DNA from 3 places in the Bacillus nitratireducens genome. Region 1 is predicted to be linked to each of the others. Evidence: riboswitches for the same ligand, from Rfam matches in the RefSeq annotation. Region 1 holds a riboswitch; each other region holds the start of a gene.
What was found. Region 1 has a riboswitch for S-adenosylmethionine ahead of Q3V31_RS11305 (M20 family metallopeptidase). Riboswitches for the same ligand answer to the same signal wherever they lie in the genome.

Region 2: another riboswitch for S-adenosylmethionine. It lies ahead of Q3V31_RS15090 (bifunctional homocysteine S-methyltransferase/methylenetetrahydrofolate reductase); the one in region 1 lies ahead of Q3V31_RS11305 (M20 family metallopeptidase).
Region 3: another riboswitch for S-adenosylmethionine. It lies ahead of Q3V31_RS27695 (MetQ/NlpA family ABC transporter substrate-binding protein); the one in region 1 lies ahead of Q3V31_RS11305 (M20 family metallopeptidase).

The regions. Positions count from the first base shown of each region.
Region 1 is NZ_JAUMJO010000002.1:986,598-991,417, forward strand. Features, by position in the region: gene Q3V31_RS11300 (AAA domain-containing protein) at 1-1,297, shown strand, start outside; SAM riboswitch class I at 1,373-1,474, shown strand; gene Q3V31_RS11305 (M20 family metallopeptidase) at 1,563-2,768, shown strand; partial or broken gene Q3V31_RS11310 (IS5/IS1182 family transposase) at 2,875-3,024, opposite strand; gene Q3V31_RS11315 (sigma-54 interaction domain-containing protein) at 3,237-4,610, shown strand.
Region 2 is NZ_JAUMJO010000003.1:605,426-610,245, forward strand. Features, by position in the region: gene metC (cystathionine beta-lyase) at 1-1,068, opposite strand, end outside; gene metI (cystathionine gamma-synthase/O-acetylhomoserine thiolyase) at 1,065-2,177, opposite strand; SAM riboswitch class I at 2,272-2,381, opposite strand; SAM riboswitch class I at 2,584-2,693, shown strand; gene Q3V31_RS15090 (bifunctional homocysteine S-methyltransferase/methylenetetrahydrofolate reductase) at 2,764-4,596, shown strand; gene metH (methionine synthase) at 4,596-4,820, shown strand, end outside.
Region 3 is NZ_JAUMJO010000012.1:14,489-19,308, reverse strand. Features, by position in the region: gene Q3V31_RS27705 (hypothetical protein) at 1-5, opposite strand, end outside; gene Q3V31_RS27700 (NAD(P)-dependent alcohol dehydrogenase) at 162-1,070, shown strand; SAM riboswitch class I at 1,151-1,264, shown strand; gene Q3V31_RS27695 (MetQ/NlpA family ABC transporter substrate-binding protein) at 1,350-2,162, shown strand; gene Q3V31_RS27690 (methionine ABC transporter ATP-binding protein) at 2,175-3,215, shown strand; gene Q3V31_RS27685 (methionine ABC transporter permease) at 3,190-3,858, shown strand; gene Q3V31_RS27680 (SDR family oxidoreductase) at 3,907-4,683, opposite strand.

The DNA.
Region 1 (4,820 bases):
ACTTATTTATGAGCGTACATTTGATTTAGTTGTAGTAGATGAAGTAAGTATGGCTTATGTTCCGCAAATCGCATTAGCTGCTTCGCTTGGGAAACGTATTGTCGTTTGTGGTGATTTTTTACAGTTACCTCCAATTGCGATGGCAAACCATGAACTCGTTCGAAAATGGCTCGGCGAAGATATGTTTTATCACGCAGGGATTGTTGAGTCTGTAAATAAATCAGAAGCACATCCCAACCTTTTTATGCTGCAGGAACAAAGACGTATGCATGCGGATATATCGAAGTTTACGAATTCATTTATTTATAAAAACAGAGTATACGATCATCCATCTGTTTCAGAGCGTAAAGAACTTGCGCAATTGCAGCCGTTCGCAAATGAGGCGAGTGTTTTATTTGATACGAGCTTAATGGGAGCATTTTCGTTAAAAGACGCGGCTTCCGGTTCTCGTTTTAATATTATGTCTGGTTTAGTAGCGATGCAAATGATGTTAATCGGACTGTTAGATGGTGTTCAATCGATTGGTGTTGTTACACCTTACAGAGCACAGTCTCGCTTTTTATCAACGTGTATTAGAGAAATGCTGCAGAAAACGAAATATCAACACATACCAGTTTTAGCAGCAACAGTTCATAAGTTTCAAGGGTCTGAAAGAGATATGATGATCTTTGATACGGTTGATAGTTATCCGCAAGAACGTCCTGGTGTGTTATTCTTTGATCATAAAAACCATCGTCTCGTCAATGTAGCGGTTACGAGAGCGAGAGGGAAGTTCATTCAATTATCAGATTGCCACTACATGCGTAAGAATCTTTCGAGGAAACAAGCGTTATCACAATTAACAGCTCATATAGAACGTCACGGAGATGTGTATGATCGCACGACATCAAGACAATTGTGGGAGCGAAAAATCTCGAAACGTTTACGCTGGTTTATGGAAATGAATCTTGAAGAGCCGAAAGGGCTATTAAAAGATATATTAGCGGCAAAACGAAAAATTATCATTTCCCTTCCAAGTACAAGGCAAGTTGATAAACGAGTATGGCAAGCGTTAATGCGTACAAATGCACAAGTAACGGTATATAGTGACGGACCAGTTCCATTAAAGAATGTAAAGTTACAAAGGCAAAACAAAGCGTTCCCATTTATAGTAATCGATGATGAAATCTTTTGGGCAGGGGCACCTCTCACATCTCAAATGATGTTTGAAGGTAGTACGGAATTTCCGTACATATGTGCAAGACTGCAAGCACCGGAAACAATTGGTGTATTAAAAGGATTTTTAGATATTCGGTAAATTCGGATAGGAATTCCTTGACTTTTATTCGGAATGAATTTAGAATGAAAATAATTTAATATAATTTTATGAAAATTCTTATCACGAGAGGTTGAGGGACTGGCCCTATGACACCTCGGCAGCGGATTCTTTATGAATACTGTGCCAATTCCAGCAAGGTAACTTGAAAGATAAGAAAGAAGCTCATTTTGACTGTATATACAGAAGCCTCTTTCTATCTTTTAGAAAGAGGCTTTTTTACGTGAAAATAAAAGGAGGAAGAAAAATGGGAGCGACTGGAGTAACGTCACAAAGAAAAACAATTGAAGAGAGTATAGAAAGAAGTAAGGAAAAGTACATAGAAACAAGTCATAATATTCATGCGAATCCGGAGATTGGTAACCAAGAATTTTACGCATCAAGAACGTTAAGTTTGCTGCTAGGAAGTGCAGGATTCCAATTACAGCACAATATAGCTGGACATGAAACAGGTTTTATCGCGCGAAAAAGTTCAGGAAAACAAGGGCCGGTCATCGCATTTTTAGCGGAGTATGATGCTTTACCAGGACTTGGTCATGCATGTGGTCACAATTTAATTGGAACAATTAGCGTTGCAGCAGCAATCGCGTTATCAGAAACGCTTGAGGAAATCGGCGGAGAAGTTGTCGTGTTCGGAACACCGGCAGAAGAGGGTGGGCCAAATGGTAGCGCCAAAGCAAGTTATGTAAAGGCTGGTTTATTTAAAAATATTGATGCGGCGCTTATGATTCATCCGAGCGGAAAAACAGCTCCAACGAGCCCATCACTAGCGGTCGATCCACTTGATTTTCATTTTTACGGAAAAACAGCTCATGCAGCAGCTTCACCAGAAGAAGGAATTAACGCATTAGATGCGATTATCCAGCTGTATAACAGTATTAATGCACTTCGCCAACAACTTCCGTCAGATGTGAAAATTCACGGAATCATTACAGAAGGCGGCAAAGCACCTAATATTATTCCAGACTACGCATCAGCAAGGTTCTTCATCCGCGCAGCAACGCGAAAAAGATGTGCGGAAGTAACAGAAAAAGTAAGAAACATCGCAGAGGGAGCAGCGTTAGCAACAGGCACAAAAGTAAAAATTCATCAATTCCAAAATGAAATTGATGAATTGCTCGTGACAAAAACATTTAATGACGTCGTAGCCGAAGAACTAGAACTATTAGGTGAAGATGTAAACCGTAAAGAAAGAGTAGGAATCGGCTCAACGGATGCAGGAAACGTAAGTCAAGTCGTACCGACAATTCATCCGTACATTAAAATCGGACCAGATAACTTAATTGCACATACGAATGAATTTAGAGAAGCAGCACGTTCAGAACTTGGAGATAAAGCGTTAATTACATCGGCAAAAGCACTAGCAAATACAGCGTATCGATTAATTACGGAAGAAGGGTTGTTAGAGAAGGTGAAGGAGGAGTTTAGAGAGGAACAGCGGAATCAGGGATAGGTGGTTAAAGGGAGTGGGTTTTTCATTTCGTAAAACATATGTACAATGCAAAAAGGCGACTTTTCGTTCAAACTTGAACGGAAAGTCGCCTTTTTCTTATACTTTTTTACCTTGTTTCTTTCATTAAGGTCATGATTCGTTTTAAATTAACTGCGAATATGACCATAGCCCATTGTATTTGCATACAAATCATACCCGAGGAAGATGCCACATCATACCCGTGTCTATGCTTTAGCTCGCTATTTTTCGCCTCGATTTAGCCAATAAGACTCCTTCCTCAAGGAACTTGAAGGGTCACAGCCTAGTGAGTAGGTGGGAGATAAATTGAAAATGGGAGGTTTTTTTGTTGTATCAAGTGCAAGAAAAATAATATGAGAAAACTTATGCTTTACATTTCTATACAAAATCAAATAAAATATTCATTAATAAATAGACTGAATTTTCTTTATTTTGAACGGTGGTGAAAAATTGTTATATACAGAATTTATTTCTGAAACAGAGACGATATTGGAATCTTTAATGGATGATTTAATCGTAACAGATGTAAATGGGACGATTCTAAAAGCGACACAATTTACCGCTGATAGATATGGAATTAAGTATGAAAGTTTAATCGGTGCTTCTATTTATGAATTGGAACGAACAGGTATTATTACTCCGATTGTGACACCGTTAATCATACAAAAAAAAGAGAAAATCACAGTTGTTCAGCTTACAAAGACAGGAAATAAATTGCTAGTAACAGGAGTACCCCTATTGGATGAGGAAGGTGAAGTATATCGAGTTGTAAGCTACTCTTATGATGTTTCGGATTTGATAGAAATTCAGAAATATTTAGATCATATGCAAGAGGAACTGGAACGTGTGAAAGAGGAAGCTCAACTTGCACTGCGTGAAAAAATTACATCAGTAGGCTTAATTGCTGATGATCCTGCTATGTATAAAGCAATGGAGACAATACATCAAGTTGCAGAGGTGGATGTAAATACAGTTCTACTTGGAGAATCAGGAGTAGGAAAAACAGCTATTGCTCGTTATATTCATGATAAAAGTCCAAGAACATATGGACCTTTTATTGAAGTCAATTGTGCTGCTATACCTGAGTCTTTATTTGAGGCTGAATTCTTTGGGTATGAAGCTGGCTCTTTTACAGGGGCGAAAAAAAATGGGAAACCCGGATTTGCAGAACTTGCTCATGGGGGAACTTTGTTTCTTGATGAAGTAGGAGAGCTTTCACTTGAACAACAAGTAAAACTTCTTAAGATAATTGAAGAAAGACAATTTTATCGAGTTGGTGGAACAAAGCTGAAGAATGCAGATTTTCGTCTTATTGTCGCAACAAATCGCGATTTAGAAGAGCTGGTAGAGAATAAAAAATTTAGACAAGATTTATATTTTCGTTTATACGTTGTACCAATTTTGATTCCTCCATTACGTGAACGACCTCAAGATATTATGAATTTGATTTATTTATTTTTGAATAAATTTTGTACTCAATATAAAAGGGAGAGGGAATTGGATCAGGCGGTCATACAAATTTTATTACAGCAAAAGTGGAAAGGAAATGTAAGAGAATTAATGAATATAATAGAACGGCTCGTGATTACATCACATTCAAAGCTTATTACGATTGAAAATATACCAGATTACTATAAATCTAAGAGTGGTGATGAATTCGTTACAAAATCGTCTCAAACTCTTACAGAAATACTAGAAATGGTAGAGAAGCAAGTATTATTGGATGCTAAGAGAAAATATAAAACGACTGTGAAAATAGCAGAGAATTTAGCGATAAGTCAGCCCTCTGTAGTAAGAAAATTGAAGAAGTATAAGATAAATTGAAGTTATGAATGGTGAGAAGATGGATGAGACATTTTTGTCCATCTTCTTCTTTTTTTCTAAATTGGCATGATATTTGCATTAATAAACAATACAAAGGAGGAGAGAACATTGCCTTATATATAAATACTTATTTTCAATGCTTTAAGATTTAGCACAAGAAAAATAAGTAGGGGATAAATTGATAAGTCAACCTTTATGAGTATGAGGCAA
Region 2 (4,820 bases), on a different contig from region 1:
TGAATTAGAAATGCCTCTTTCGTCACGTGCCTCCTGTGATAAAGCGGCATGTGACATTTTTGCTGGATAGGAAAGAATAGATTCAACAGCCCCTAGACTAACCGCAAAAACGGGTAGTTTAACTTTCGATAAAAATTGGCGGAGTGCGTCTTCTGATTGTAAAGTGAAAGATAGGACAGCTCCGGCTGATGTAGCTTGAGATTGTTGAATATCATAGCCAAGATGTGATTGTAAGCCAGGATAATAGACATTTTGGACTTTAGCATGCTCTTGTAAATAATGTGCAATTTTATTGGCGTTAGCAGCGGAGTGCTCGAGACGTACATGCAATGTTTTTAAACCGCGAAGTACGAGAGAACAATCTTGAGGTCCTAAAATAGCGCCAAATGCATTTTGTAAAAATCCAAGTTTTTGAGCGAGTTCGGCATCTTTTACAACCGCTAATCCGGCAGTAACATCACTATGACCAGCAATAAACTTTGTGGCACTATGAAGAACGACATCGGCGCCAAGATCAAGTGGTTTCTGGAATAGTGGTGTCAAAAATGTATTATCAACAAAAGTAAGAGCACCAATAGATTTTGCAAGATTAGAAACAGCACGAATATCTGTCACTTTTAAAAGTGGGTTAGAAGGTGTTTCTACATAAAAGAGCTTCGTATTTGGTTTAATATTTTCTTTTACTTTTTCTACATTTGTCATATCTACAAATGTATGTGAAACACCGTAACGAGAGAGTACTTCAGTTATAATTCGATAAGTGCCTCCGTATACGTCTTCTGAAATGAGTACGTGATCACCTTGTGAAAGAAGGAGAAATGCAGTGGAAATCGCTGCAATTCCTGATGCAAATGCGAATCCTTTTGTTCCGCCCTCTAATAAAGCAATGATATCTTCAAGAGCTTCACGAGTTGGATTACCCGATCGGCTATAGTCGTATTTCCCAAAAGTATCTACGTCAAACTGGTGAAATGTTGATGTGTTATAAATGGGAACGTTAACAGCTCCTGTTTGCGAGTCATGTTTATATTGGTTGTGTAGTAGGAGTGTATCGATAGAATAACTCATATTCTTACACCTTCTTTTACAAGTTTAATGGCTTGCTTTAAGTCTTGAATTAAATCGTTACTATTTTCAATGCCGACGGAGAATCGAAGAAGACGATTACATACACCGTTTGCCGTTCTGATTTCTTCTGGAATATCAGCATGCGTTTGCGTTGCTGGATAAGTCATTAAACTCTCTACACCACCAAGACTTTCAGCAAATGTGATTAAGGATAAAGATTGTAAGAATGGATTAATCCATGTTTCATCTTGAAGGCGAAACGAAATCATGCCGCCTCTTCCTGGATAAAATACATCTGTCACACCATCTTCATCATTTAAATAAGCAACAATTGCTTTCGCATTTTCTTCATGTTGTTTCATGCGAAGCGCTAAAGTTTTCATGCCACGAATTAATAGCCATGAGTCAAATGGGCTTAAGACAGCACCAGAGGCATTATGATAATGAGCGATTTCCTCACAAAGTTCCTTTCCTTTTGCAACGACAAGTCCGCTTAATACATCATTATGTCCACCTAAATATTTCGTTGCACTATGAAGTACGATGTCAGCACCTTCTGTTAATGGCTGCTGTATATAAGGCGTGTAGAATGTGTTATCTACGATAAGAAGTAGTCCGTGTCTTTTCGCTACAGTTGCGACAGCGGCAATATCAGTAACTTGCATTAATGGATTAGTCGGAGTTTCTATGAAAATAGCCTTCGTTTCATTTGTGATAGCTTGCTCAATTTGTTTAATAGATTGTGTATTTACGTATCTACATCGAACATTCCACTTTTTTTCGTGTTCGGAAAATAAGCGATACGTTCCCCCGTATAAATCTTCGGATACAATAAGTTCATCTCCAGAACGGAATAATGAAAGGACGAGGAGAACAGCTGCCATACCTGAACTACAGGCATAACCTTGTTCGCCATATTCTAAGTCTGCGATTGCCTGTTCTAAAAGACCACGAGTTGGATTTCCAGTTCGTGAATAGTCAAAGCCGGTAGATTTACCAAGTCCTTCGTGACGATAAGCGGTTGAGAAATAAACGGGTGGATTAACAGTTCCTGTTGTAGTTTCGCTACGATTTCCGATTTGTGCTAGTTTTGTTTCGATAGTTGACATGTAAAAATTCCTCCTTTTTAAATTGAACCAGTAGTTGAATATAAAATAAAAAAAGCCTTCTAAGAAGAAGGCTTTCGGATTGAATAGAGTCTTCTTCTCATCTGTCAAATCTTTCACAATTTGCTGGAATTAGCACCTTATTAACAAATGTTAATGGTTGCTGAGGCGTCATAGGGCCAGTCCCTCTACCTCTCTAGATAAGAATGTTCGTATGAAATTTTTATTATGTTTTTAACTTTACAACAAAAGTTAATTGAATTGCAACTTTATTTTAAATAATTTTTATTTTTCCGCAAGTGTCATTGACTTTTATATTTGTGCATGCTAAATTTATAAAAAATTAACAAACATTGTTAAAAGGGGAACGTATTTCCTTTTAGCTACATAAATAAAATAATAAAGACAACTCTTATTGAGAGCGGTGGAGGGAAAGGCCCTGTGAAACCCGGCAACCTTCAAACGAAATGTTTGAAACGGTGCTAATACCTGCAAAACGAATGTTTTGCATAATAAGAGGCGGAACAATTATGTCCCCCTCTTCAAAGTGAAGAGGGGGTTTTTATATTGATAGAAATGAGGGAGATTCGTGAAGTTACTAGATTTATTATCAAAAGGAATTGTAATAGGTGATGGTGCGGTTGGAACGTTATTACATTCACATGGTTTGCAAAGTAGTTTTGAAGAATTGAATTTGTCTGATCCAGACTTAATTATATCGATTCATAAACAATATGTAGCTGCTGGTGCAGATGTGATTCAAACAAATACGTATGGAGCAAATGAGGCGAAATTACGTATGTATGGCTTAGAAAATCAAGTTGTTCAAATTAATAAAGCGGCAGTGAAGATTGCGAAAGCATCTGTTACAGAAAGAAATGCAATTTTAGGAACAATCGGTGGTATGAAACATATTGGAGCTGTTACAACGACTGATATGGAAAGGGAGTTTATGCTACTTGAACAGGCAGGTGCTTTACTAGAAGAACAGGTTGATGGATTACTATTAGAAACTTTTTACGATGAATTTGAATTACTTCATGCCGTTAAAGTATTGCGTAAGCAAACAAATATTCCGATTGTTGCTCAATTAGCGTTACATGAAGCAGGTACGACTCAAAATGGAAATGATGTCAATGAAATATTAAAGCAGCTTATAGATTACGGTGCAAATGTTGTTGGATTGAACTGTCAACTAGGACCACTTCATATGACGGAAGCTTTTAAAATGATATCGATTCCGCAGAATGGCTACTTGTCAGCATATCCAAATGCAGGTCTCCCGAATTATGTGGAGGGACGTTACGTATATGAGGGAAGTCCGGCTTATTTCGAAGCGATGACACTGAAATTTATTGAGCAAGGTATTCGGTTATTGGGTGGTTGTTGTGGTACTACTCCAGAACATATTGAAAGTATGAAGCGTGCTACTCTAAATGTTACGCCTGTAATAGAAAAGGACACGATTCAAAGACCAAAAGTAGTTCATACACACGAGAAACGTTCGAAATCTCACGTCACTCTAGCAGAAAAAGCAAAGAAACAAACGACAGTTGTAGTGGAACTAGACCCACCGAAAACATTAGACACGCAGCGTTTTTTTGAAGGGGCAAGAGCACTGAAAAGAGCTGGGGCAGACGCTATTACTCTAGCAGATAATTCATTAGCATCGCCTCGCGTTTCTAATATGGCAATGGGTGCATTATTAACGAAGCATGATATTCCGGTATTGACTCATTTAACGTGTAGAGACCATAACGTCATTGGGCTACAATCTCATTTATTAGGTTTATCGGCGTTAGGGATGGAGGAAGTGCTAGCTTTAACTGGTGATCCAGCGCGCGTTGGTGATTTTCCGGGAGCAACTTCTGTATATGATCTGTCCTCTATAGAGTTAATTAAAATGATTAAAGAAATGAACGATGGACGTTCCATTTTAGGGAAATCCATTGGACCGGCAACAAGATTTTCTGTAGGCGGCGCATTTAATCCCCACGTAAGGCATTTAAAAGCAGCGGTAAAGCGAATGGAACGAAAAATAGATGCTGGGGCTGAATATTTCTTAACACAGCCGATATATGATGTTGCTTTAATAGAAGAAGTATATGAAGCAACAAAACATTTGGAACAACCTATTTTTATTGGAATTATGCCATTAGTAAGTAAGCGGAATGCAGACTTTCTCCATTTTGAGGTGCCGGGTATTACCCTTCCTGAAGAAATAAGGGAGAGAATGGATGGACACGAAACGAAAGAGGCAGCTATTGAGGAAGGGATTCGTATTTCACAAGAGTTGATCGATGCGGCGATGAAATATTTTAACGGTATCTATCTAATTACACCATTTCTAAAATATGAAATTACAGAACATCTTGTTAAATATGTGAGAGAAAAGCAAGAAGTGAAAGAAGGTATTAATTGATGAAGTGTATAGAAGAAAAATTAAAAAATAACATTTTAATATTAGATGGTGCAATGGGGACAATGATACAACAAGAGGACTTAACTGCGGAAGATTTCGGAGGAGAAGATTACGAGGGGTGTAATGAATATTTAGTAGAAACAAGGCCGGATGTTATTTTAAAGATTCATAAAGCTTATATTGAAGCTGGAGCTGACATCATTGAAACAAATACATTTGGGGCG
Region 3 (4,820 bases), on a different contig from region 1:
TTCATAATTTCTCCTCCTTTCCAAAAGGATATCATCTATTTTCCTTTGAAATCTATATACTTTTTAATATTTCTATTTCACTTTATTTCTCGAATAACAACATGTTTAAAGAAATACTTAAATATGATGTAAATAAAAACAACTAAATTCAGGAGGTCATTATGAAAGCAATTATTTGCACAAAGTATGGGCCACCTAATGTTCTCAAACTTCAAGATGTAGAGAAACCTACTCCAAAAAAGAATGAAGTATTAGTTAAAATTCACGCAACAAGTGTAACAACTGGAGATTGTAGAATGCGCGGCTTTAATAGCCCCCTTTTATTTTGGATTCCTATGCGGATTATATTAGGTTTTAAAAAACCAAGAAAACCTATACTCGGCGTCGAGCTATCTGGTGAAATCGAAGAAATAGGAACAGATGTAACTCAATTTAAAAAAGGAGACCAAGTTTTCGCATTAACAGAGCTTAATGTCGGTGGTTATGCAGAATATACATGTGTGCATGAAAGCGGATTGATATCATTAAAACCTACCAATGTGACGTATGAAGAAGCTGCCATTATTCCTTTTGGCGGAACTTCAGCATTACACTTCCTGAGAAAAGGACGTATAAGAAAAGGGCAACAAGTACTTATATATGGCGCATCTGGTTCAGTAGGAACAGCTGCCGTACAACTTGCTAAATATTTTGGCGCGACCGTTACAGCTGTTTGTAGTAATTCAAACTTTGAACTCGTGCAATCTTTAGGAGCTAATCACGTAATTGATTATACGAAAGAAGATTTTACAAAGCGAGCTGAACGCTACGATATTATATTTGATGCAGTTGGAAAAATTAAAAGATCCCTTTGTCAAAAAGTATTAACGCAAAATGGAAAATATGTATCTGTTAATGGAATGATGGCAAAAGTAAGTAAAGAAGATATGATTCTACTAAAAAAATTAACTGAAACAGAAAATTTAAAACCTGTTATTGATAGAATTTATCGCTTAGAAGAAATTCCAGAAGCTCATATATATGTAGAAAAAGGGCATAAAAAAGGGAATGTTTCCATTACCTTAAAATAAAATATATTCAGAAAATACCATTGACAATTCTTTTTGTAAGATTTACTATTAGTACCATATTTAAAAACTACATACACATACTCTTATCAAGAGTGGCGGAGGGACTGGCCCGATGATGCCCGGCAACCGAGCTTATAACGTATAAGCTAAGGTGCTAATTCCTGCAGAACGATTTTCGTTTTGGAAGATAAGAGAGGAACCTATTTCGTCTATTCGGCACCTCTCTTATTTTTGAGAGGTGCTTTTTATTTTGGAACGTATATTAAGGGGGAATTATAGATGAAAAAGGTATTATTAAGTATTGTAAGTGGAGCTGTATTATTGTTAGGTGCATGTGGTGCTAATTCTGATAAAGAGGTAAAAGCATTAGATGAGAAAAAGATTACCGTTGGTGTAACAGGTGGACCGCATGAACAAATTTTTGAAAAGGTGAAAGAAGTTGCCGCAAAAGATGGTCTCGAAATTGATGTAAAGGTATTTAATGATTATGTAGCACCGAACGTATCTTTAGATGAAAAAAGCCTTGATGTAAATAGCTATCAAACTAAATCTTATTTAGACGTATTTAAAGCTGAACGTAATATGAAATTAACTGAAGTATTTTCCACAGTAACATTCCCTATGGGTGTGTATTCTAAAAGCTTAAAAGATGTAAAAGAATTAAAAGAGGGCGATGCAATCGCTGTCCCAAATGATCCAACAAATGAGCTTCGCGCTTTAAAGCTATTTGAAAAAGCAGGGGTTTTAAAAGTTGATCCAAAGGCTACAGAAAAAGCGACTGCAAAAGATGTAATTGAAAATCCAAAAAATTTAAAGATTGTTGAATTAGAGGCATCTCAATTACCAACACAGCTAAGTGAAGTAAAGGCAGCTGCAATTAATACAAACTTTGCATTAGGTGCAAAATTAAGTCCAGCGAAAGATTCTATTTTCCGTGAAGGAAAAGATTCACCATATGTGAACTGGGTCGTTGTTCGTACTGAAAATAAAGATGATGCTGTTGTAAACAAATTAAAGAAAGCTTATCAATCTAAAGAAGTAAAAGATTTCATTGAGAAAAAATTCGATGGTTCTGTTTTACCGTCTTGGTAGGAGCTGACTATAATGATTGAATTAAAAAACGTCTCCAAAGTATTTACAACAAAAAAAGGGAATGTTGAGGCCCTTAAATCAACTTCCCTTAAAGTAAAAAAGGGCGAAGTATTTGGAATCATCGGATATAGTGGCGCTGGCAAAAGTACATTAATTCGTTGTGTAAATTTATTAGAAAAACCAACGACAGGAAATATCATTGTAAATGAACAAGATTTAACAACCTTATCAACAAAAGAACTCGCAAAAGCAAGACAAAAGATCGGCATGATTTTTCAAGGATTCAATTTACTTAAAACCGTTACCGTTTATGAAAACATCGCACTACCCTTACGTCTATCTGGTCTTCCCAAAAATGAAATTGAAAAAAGGGTAGAAAAGTATTTACGTATTGTTGATCTCTTTAATAAAAAAGATGCCTATCCAAGCGAATTATCTGGTGGTCAAAAGCAACGTGTAGCGATTGCTCGCGCACTATCTCATGAGCCTGAAGTTTTATTAAGTGATGAAGCAACGAGCGCATTAGATCCAGAAACGACCGATTCTATTCTTGATTTGTTATTAAAGATCAACGAAGAAATCGGAATTACGATTTTGCTAATTACACACGAAATGAATGTCATCCAGCGTATATGTGATCGAGTTGCTGTAATGGAACATGGATCTGTCGTTGAAAGCGGGACTGTGAAGGACATTTTTACAAATCCACAACATGTAACAACGAAGAAATTTGTAAATAGCGCATTTGCAGCTAAAATTCCAGAAGAGGTACAGAAAGAACTACAAAGCACCGGGGAAATTGTAACACTTTCATTTATAGGAACCGCTTCAGGAGAACCAGCGTTAGCTGTCGCTACAAAACGTTTTCAAGTATATCCGAATATTTTATCAGGCAATATTACGCAGTTAAAACATGAGGCATATGGGAAACTGACCGTTCATATGCAAGGCGAAAAAAATGAAGTACACCGTGCCTTATCATTTTTACAAGAACAAGGGATCATCGTAGAAGGAGGTAGAACAGATTATGGGAAACAAGTCCTTTTTGGATGAGTGGGGTAACGTAATATGGGAAGCAACAATTCAAACATTTCAAATGACATCTATTTCACTACTTATCTCTATTCTTATTGCATTACCACTCGGTGTCACACTTGTTTTAACGAGACCTGGTGGACAGCGAGAAAATAAAGTTATCTATCCTATTCTTAATACAATTATTAATGTCATTCGCTCTCTTCCATTTATCATTCTATTATTCTTTATTTTACCTTTCACAAAGTTTCTAATGGGAACGTCCATTGGCGTGCAAGGTGTTATCGTACCACTTGTCGTATTTACAGCCCCTTATATTGCACGTTTAATGGAAACTGCTTTATTAGAAGTGGATCGCGGTGTCATTGAAGCATATCAAGCAATGGGAGTCTCTACTATAAAAATCATTTGGCACGTTATGGTTAAAGAAGCTCGTCCGTCTCTCGTACTTGGATTAACAATCGCAACAATTGGCTTAATCGGTGCAACAGCAATGGCTGGACTTGTAGGTGCTGGAGGCCTCGGTGATCTCGCATATCGATTCGGACATTTACGCTACGAACCTGAAGTAATGTATGCAACAGTCTTTATTTTAATCATTCTCGTTCAAGGATTACAGTCATTAGGAAATGGTATAGCACGAAGATTGAAGAAAGATTAAAAAGAAGGTATCTCACTGAAATGAGATACCTCCTTTTTATTTATAAACTTATCTCTTAAATCCACCTTCTGAATGAATAACTTGTCCTGTAATCCACCCGGCTTCTTCGCTCACTAAAAACTTAATAAGTCTTGCTGCATCCTTTGGCTCACCAATTCTGCCGAAAGGAAACATCGGTCTTAATCCTTGCTTTATCTCCTCAATCATCCAACCCGTATCAGTTGGACCTGGGTTAATTGCATTCACCGTTATCCCTAAATGAGCCACTTCTGCTGATAACGTACTAGTGAGAGCATCAATAGCTCCCTTCGTTGTTGCATAGGCTAGTTCTCCAGCCATAGGCCCTTTAAATTGCCCCGAAGTAATATTAACAATTCTACCGCCAGATTTTTTATCAAATCCTTGAGCATACTTACTACTTAATAATGTAGTGCCGCGAACATTTACCATGTAATGCTTATCCAACTCTTCGGCAGTCAAATTAGAGAAATCATTATTCGTGGAATACGCTGCATTGTTAATTAATATATGAGGGTACCCTAGTTGTTCAGTAACTTTATTTATAAGCTGATTTGACGCATCATTCTGAGCTAGATCTAATTCCATGCTCGATACTTTGACACCGTTTTGTATCAACTCTTCTTTTAATTGTATTTGTTCATTTTCATCAACGCCCCAAGGCATCTCTTTATCGTATTCTGTCCAATACGTAAAAAATATATCGTATCCAGCCTCTGCTAACTCTGTGCAAATAGCTGCTCCTATACCGTCTAGACGACTTACACCTGTAACAACAGCTACTTTATTTTTTAATTGATTCATCATATACTCCTCCAAAGTTAAAGGGCGCATATTTTATATAAGAGATATAAATTTCCCCACATAGGCATCTATCCTTACAAAAGGGATGTACAAGCTAAATATGCAGGCCTTGAATGATTCATAGATAACTAAATAAACCC